DNA from 2 places in the Chromohalobacter canadensis genome. Region 2 is predicted to be linked to the other one. Evidence: predicted binding sites of a transcription regulator. Region 2 holds the regulator's gene; the other holds the start of a gene.

Region 1 (3,410 bases), 480 kb from region 2:
GCACCAAGTCCGGGAACGACATGGCATTGACGCTGGACGGTGAGTCGCTGGGCCATGAGACGGTGCTGCATCTGCGCGACACTGAACAGACGTATGTCTTCACCGGCATCGACGAGGCGCCGACGCCGTCGCTGCTGCGCGGTTTCTCGGCGCCGGTCTACCTGCGCTATCCGTATTCGCGCGAGGAGCTGTCGTTCCTGCTCACCCATGACGCGGACGATTTCAACCGCTGGGACGCAGGGCAGCGGCTGACGATGCTGGCCCTCGACGACCTCATCGCGGCGCATCGCAACGGGGTTGAAAAGGTCATGGATAGCCGCGTCATCGACGCGTATCGGCGCCTTTTGACCACCGAGACCGATGACAAGGCGGTGCTCGCCGAGATGCTGACGTTACCCTCGGAGGCCTACATCGCCGAGCAGCAGCCGATGGTCGACGTAGATGCCATCCACGCCGCGCGCGTCTTCGTCAAGCAGTCGCTTGCCACGGCCCTGCGCGACGAATTCCTGGCCATCCATGAAGCCCACCGCAGCGATGAGCCCTACGCACCGGAGCCGGATCAGATCGCACGGCGTCGGGTGAAGAATGTGGCGCTCGAATACTTGATGAGCATCGAGGACGACGAGGGCGTGGCACTGGCCGAGGCGCAGGTCGATGCCGAGCACAACATGACCGACGTGCGTGCGGCCTTGACGATGCTGGTGCACAGCTCACGCAGTGACATCGCCGAGCCGGCGCTCAAGGCGTTCGGCGAGAAATGGGCGCATGATCCGCTGGTAATGAATCAGTGGTTCACCATCCAGGTCACGCGCCCGCAGGAGGATGTGCTGGAACGCGTCAAATACTTGATGGCGCATCCGCTGTTCTCGCTCAAGAACCCCAACAAGGTGCGTGCGTTGATCGGCGCGTTCGCGGCGCAGAACCGTATCAACTTCCACCGACTCGACGGCGAGGGCTATCGCCTACTGGCGGATGTGGTGATCGAGCTCAACAGCCTCAATCCTGAGATCGCCGCGCGCATCATCACGCCGTTGACGCGTTGGCAGCGTTTCGACGAGCAGCGTCAGGCGCTGATGAAGGCCGAGCTCGAGCGCATTCGTGCCGAGGAACTCTCGCCCAACGTCTTCGAAATGGTTGAACGGGCGCTGGCCGAGGCCTGATAACCGACTTTGCAGGAACGTGACGCTAAAACGCCGCTGCCTGGGCAGCGGCGTTTTCATGTGGGGCCGTTGCAGCAAAACGCTTCAACGAATGAGCCAGCCGAGCACCAGCAAGCCGAGGAACAGCCATACGATACCGGCGACGAAGGCGCGCCGGACAAGCGCACGAATCCCTTTGTAGAGCATCCACACGCCGATGATCAGCACCACCAGGTTGATGAGCGAGGGATTGACGCCCAGCGAGCGGGCGAGGCCGTCGAAGAAACGGTCGATCGCGACCCAGAGTCCCGCGAACAGGGTGGAGAGCGCGTCGACGACCACGCGCAAGGCGTCGCCGAGGAACTCGCCGAGCCAGTGAAAGAATCTGTCGATCTGCATGTCACATCCTTTTTGTGAGCGTGCTTAGGTGAGCGTCTCGTCCTTGTGCTGTCGAGCGCATGGCTGTGGGCCCGTCATTCTAAGCGGCAAGGCGCCAGGATGGCAGGGGCGACTTACGACGGGGTGGCCTTTATGCTTCTCTTCTTGCATGCTGAAAGTGCCATGTGTTGGCTGTTGGTCGTGGGCGATGCAAGTTTGTTGCGCCCTAGCCGATAACTAGAGGGCGTAAAGCGCATTTCATTCACTTGAAGGGAGAAGCTTCATGGACTCATCCGTGAACGCAGCCGTGGGAACTGCGATGGCGTTGCAACAGCATAACGCCGATCAACAGTCTCAGATGGGCCTGCTCAAGGAGTCGCTCAACAATCAGGCGTCACACGTGTCGCAATTGATGGAGTCGGTTTCCCCCCAGCAGTCTCTGGCGACGACCGGCACCGTGGGTACGCAAGTCAATACCTACGCCTGAGCCTAGGATAGGCTGGTCAAGAATGCCGTGGCGCCTAGCGTCGCGGCATTTTTCATTGCAGTGAGAGCCCGTCGTTGATCTCACGCAGACGCTGCATGGCGTGATCGGAAGAAAACGGTGGCTCGCGCGGGGGATCGTAGACCTCGCCGCGGGTGCCGTTGACGATTAGGTCGATGGCATAGCAGGTATCGTCGATCACGGCTCGGTAGCCCGTAGCCTGCTGAAAGTGGCTCATGCCGGCGTCGTTGAGCGTGAAGGCCTGGAAGTCATGGTCATCGATGTGCACCGTGGGCTGTGAGTGACCGTTGGGTGGCAGTTTCAGGCAGTTGGAGACCGCTTTGGCGTCTTGGCTCGTGCCCAGACGCCAGTGCGCGGCCGTGATGTCGTTGGAGCCCGGTAGTGCCAGCGTGATCAGACGCTCGCCCGGTGCATCATCCGCGATCTGCCAGCTGCCGGTATCGAAGTAGCCCGATTGTGGCGCGGTGATGCGCTCAAGCGAGGCGTAGGCGCGCAGCCTGACGGAGTAGGGCGCCAGCGTGAAGTCCGTGGTTTCTTCGTTGGCCGGGGTAGGCGGCGTTTCGCGGGGCTCGGGTGTGCAAGCCGCAAGCGATATGGCGCCTCCAAATACGGCCATAATGGCAGTCGCGATGAATATCCGTTTCATGCTTGGATTCCTTGTGTGGTAGCGAGCGTGATAGCGAGCGTTCACACCGTATCAGCCTACTTATCACCCTTGTAGCGTGCCACGGTCTCCTTGGCGGCCTGTCGCAACAGGCTGATGTCGATGCCCACAGCGATGAAATCGAATCCCCAGTCGGCATAGCGTTTGGCGTCCTCCTCGACGGGAGCCAAGATGCCGGCGGCCTTTCCGGCAGCGCGGGTTGCATCCAGGGTGTGTCGAATCATCGCCTGGACCTCGGGATGATTGGGATTGCCGATATGCCCGATGTCGGTGGATAGATCGAAGGGGCCGACGAACACGGCGTCGACGCCGGGGGTGGCGGCGATAGCGTCGGCGTTGTCGACCCCGCTGCGGGACTCCACCTGCACGATCAGGCACAACTCTTCATGGGCCGTTGTCATGTAGTCTTCCACCTCGCCCCAGCGCGTGGCACGTGTCAGACCACCGCCGACGCCACGAAATCCCTGCGGCGGGTAACGTGTGGCGGCGACCAATTGGGCTGCCTGCTCGGCGGTGTCGACCATGGGGATCATCAGCGTCTGGGTGCCGATGTCGAGCAGTTGCTTGATCAGGGCGGGGTCATGGCTGACGGCACGCACGACCGGGGCGCAGGGATAGGCGGCAACCGCCTGCAATTGGCCAAGTATCGTAGGTACCGTGTTGGGCGCATGTTCGCCGTCGATCAATAGCCAATCGAAGCCTGTGGTGGCCAGAATCTCCCCAG
Region 2 (3,410 bases):
TTGGCCGCCCTCGGATACACAACGCCTGACCCTGGCGCGTCGTCATTTGGGCAGTCATTGGCATGTGTTCGCGCGGGTGCCCGATGCCGACGTCAGGCAACAGTTGCGCGAGTCGGACAGCCCCTGGTTGGCACGCACGCGGGTGCAGCAGCGCGTCTGGCATGCCGGTGAACGTCTGGCGATAGGCGAGCTGGTCGATCTAGCCGAGCCCTGTGGCCAGCACACCTGCCGCCTGCGTGGCCGTGCGCGACGCGTGACGTTGTCGCGTTTGCCCGTGGCCTTGGCCGAGACCGATGCTGACAACCTGCAACTGTGGATTGCGACGAGTCATGATTCCGAGAGCGGGCGTCGGCGGGGTGTCTATCACTGGCTGGGGCATGGAGGCGATGCGCTGGATATCGACATGCGCGCTTTCGTGTATCGCCAGCTCGAACAGGACGATCTGTCGCGGTTGATGCGCTCGGCGTGGCAACAGCTGGGGGCGTCGGCACCCCTGGATTGCGAGCTACGCGTCTACCTGGCAGCGCAACTGGCAGCTCTGGCGCTACGTATGGACTTGAGCGAGGACGGCTGGGCGGTGGATACGCGCCCGGTGGTAAAACGTCTCGCCGGTGAGCGAAAGCGACGCAGCCCCGATACCCTGCTGCACGGGTTGATGCACTTGCTAACGGCGCATGCGGCGCTCTCACAGGCAGCTTGAGGTGACGATGAGTGATCAAGCGGCGGGATTGCGCGCTTATGCGAATCAGCGGCGCGACAAGGCGGCTCTGGTGACGATCGGTCATCCGACTCCTCAGGCGGTGACGGCGACCTGTGAACGCCTTGCGTCACTCAGCGGCCTTGCCTGGGAGACCTTGCCACTCGCCGTCGGCGACGTCACCACTGCTCAGCGCTCCTCGCCGCACTGGGGCATCTGGGTCGCCTCCGGCGCGGAAGGCCTGCAGCGTGCTTATCGCGAACTCAAACAATGGTCGCAGCGCGAACGCCTGCCACGTCTACTGGTGATACGCGATCCGGCCAGCGCGGGCGATATGCCGCTTGGCAACTTGGTGGACACGGCGCGCCGCTTCCTGGCGGTCGAGCTTGTCGTCGACCCCGCCGAGTGGCTGGCGCAGACGCTCCCGTCGAGCGAGCGTGGGTCATGAAATCGCTGGGTTGCGTCCTGGCATTGCTGGTGGCGTTAGGTGCCACGCTGAGCATGGCACCGTTGGCGAAAGCCGTCGAAGCCGGCAGTTGGGCGGTGACGCTGCCGCGTGGGCCGCTGCTGACGACACCGGGACGTGATGAGCGTACGGAGCCTCTGCGTCCACCTGAGTCTCACACGGTCGGCGATGGCCTTATCACGCGGGTGTCCTGGCGTTATGCCACGAAGGGGCCAAACGATGTGCGGGCATGGCTGTGTCATCCGCGTCGCTGTGTCGAAATGGCGACGCGTCGCGGGGGTACGCAGGCATTGGAGGGGCTTTCAGCTGAAGGACCTTTTGTACTGCGCTTTCGGCGGACTGCCTCTCGGAACGCGCCGAGTGCAAGCGTGCGTATCGAGGACTTGCAACTGATCGTGAATTACCGCTGAGAGAGCGGTGAAGACGAATTCGGGAAAAGGCTCATCAAGCGGGGGTTATTCCGGCCTTGGCTGGCGGCCCGGAAGCTCGATAATGTCAGCGGGCGTCGCGTCGAGCGTCGACCCGAACATCCGAGGCGATAGAGATGTATACGGCACAGGGCAAAATCGACCAACGCGCACTGCTGGAGCAATACATGCCGCTCGTACGGCGTCATGCGCTGGCATTGCAAGTACGCTTACCGGCCAGTGTCGAACTCGATGATTTGATTCAAGCCGGCATGGTGGGATTACTCGATGCGCTGGAACGCTTCGATACCGCCCAAGGGGCGAGTTTTTCCACCTTCGCCAATCAGCGCGTGCGCGGCGCGATGATCGATGAACTGCGCAGTCGCGACTGGATGCCGCGCAGCGTGCGGCGCAGCGTGCGGGCGCTGGATCAGGCGGTACACAAGCTAGAGCAGTCGTTAGGACGTTCCCCGGACGAGCGCGAGATCGCCAGTGCTCTGGATATGAGCGTCGAGGAATATCATCAGCTGCTGCTGGATGCCAATAACGGTTACCTGCTGGGATTCGACGAGGTCGTGTCCGAACTCGGCGAACCGCCGGCGGGAGAGACCGCGCCAGCGACCCCGCTCGATGCATTGCTGAAAGGCGATGCGCGCACCCATTTGGTCGAGGCCATCGAACAACTCCCCGAACGTGAAAAGCTATTGCTGGGGCTTTATTACCAGGAAGAGCTCAACCTCAAGGAAATCGGCGCCGTGCTCGGTGTCAGCGAATCGCGGGTATGCCAATTGCATAGCCAAGCGGTGGCACGTCTCAGAGGTCGGTTCGCGGCCTGAGGCTCACTCTTCCTCATCCGCGGCGGTCACAGGTAACGGCTGTAGCATGACCGTCCGTCGCGGTTGCGACCATGTGACCTGGCTTCATAAAGCGCCGTGTCAGTTCGTCTCCGCCGCGTCGGCCACCTCCACCAAGGCATCGACCAAACGATCGCCAAGGGTATCCCAAGCCGAGCCCAGCGCCCTTACCAGCGCAGGATAGCCATCGTCCTCCAGCGGGCGCTCTATCTCAAAGGATTCGCGCGACAATGTGCGGTCGTTGTCGTCACGGATACGCCACTGTCCGTCGACCACGGCCATGCCGTCGTCGCGACCCTGGAAACGGTCGACGTCGAGCTGGACATGCAGCGCCGGTGTAGATGCCTCGGAGGATTGACCGCTACGTAGCACGTCGGCGTTGGGCAAGGCCTGGCTGAGATGCTGGCGCATGCGTTCCTGCAGTTGACGATCAAGGGGTTCGGCCCATAGATGGTGGCGTGCCTGATGGATACGAATGTCATCGAGTTGCATGACGATGCCATCATCCTTCAGGTAGCTCGCCATGCGTGGCGGCGCGAGCGAGACACTGCCCTTGAAGTCGCTGGCGACGTCGACGTTTTGCGTTTCACTGGGGAGCGTATAGCGCGACTCGTCGATGCTTTGTCCGGCACAGCCGACCAGCATCGACATGCACAGTCCCAGCCCGGCGGCGGCGAGAAACCGCACCGGGCATGTCGGGCGTCGAGTATGAGTGAAGGTCATCTCGGTCATTGGCGTGGGGCCCTCGGTTGCGGGTCTGGGGCGTCTTCGCTGTCGAAGATCAGTGCGTTGGGCTTCTCGCTTAGCGTGCGCGCCACGGGTTGCAGGTCGCGCATCAGTGACTCGAGACGCGAGAGCGTATCGTTGAGTTCACGGTAACCCTGTGAGTCGGGAGAGAAGCCCTCCAGCGTGTCGCGGGTCTGGCGCAGCGTCTTGTTGAGATTGCCGGGCAGCTCGCGCGTGGCTGGATCGTCGAGCAGTGCATC

The links. Region 2 encodes FliA, which starts transcription of late flagellar genes. Its sites were predicted from a motif close to CTAAAGTTNNNNNNNNNNCNGCCGATA; they were not measured.
Region 1: a site for FliA is predicted at 1,727-1,753, ahead of SR908_RS03280 (putative motility protein). Genes of this name have one in related genera too.

What each region holds. Positions count from the first base shown of each region.
Region 1 is NZ_CP140151.1:675,501-678,910, reverse strand. It holds gene pepN (aminopeptidase N) at 1-1,160, shown strand, start outside; gene SR908_RS03285 (hypothetical protein) at 1,245-1,538, opposite strand; gene SR908_RS03280 (putative motility protein) at 1,801-2,004, shown strand; gene SR908_RS03275 (hypothetical protein) at 2,057-2,668, opposite strand; gene SR908_RS03270 (HpcH/HpaI aldolase family protein) at 2,725-3,410, opposite strand, start outside.
Region 2 is NZ_CP140151.1:192,516-195,925, reverse strand. It holds gene flhF (flagellar biosynthesis protein FlhF) at 1-700, shown strand, start outside; gene SR908_RS00970 (hypothetical protein) at 708-1,145, shown strand; gene SR908_RS00965 (flagellar protein FlhE) at 1,142-1,573, shown strand; gene SR908_RS00960 (RNA polymerase sigma factor FliA) at 1,708-2,406, shown strand; gene SR908_RS00955 (PqiC family protein) at 2,506-3,156, opposite strand; gene pqiB (intermembrane transport protein PqiB) at 3,153-3,410, opposite strand, start outside.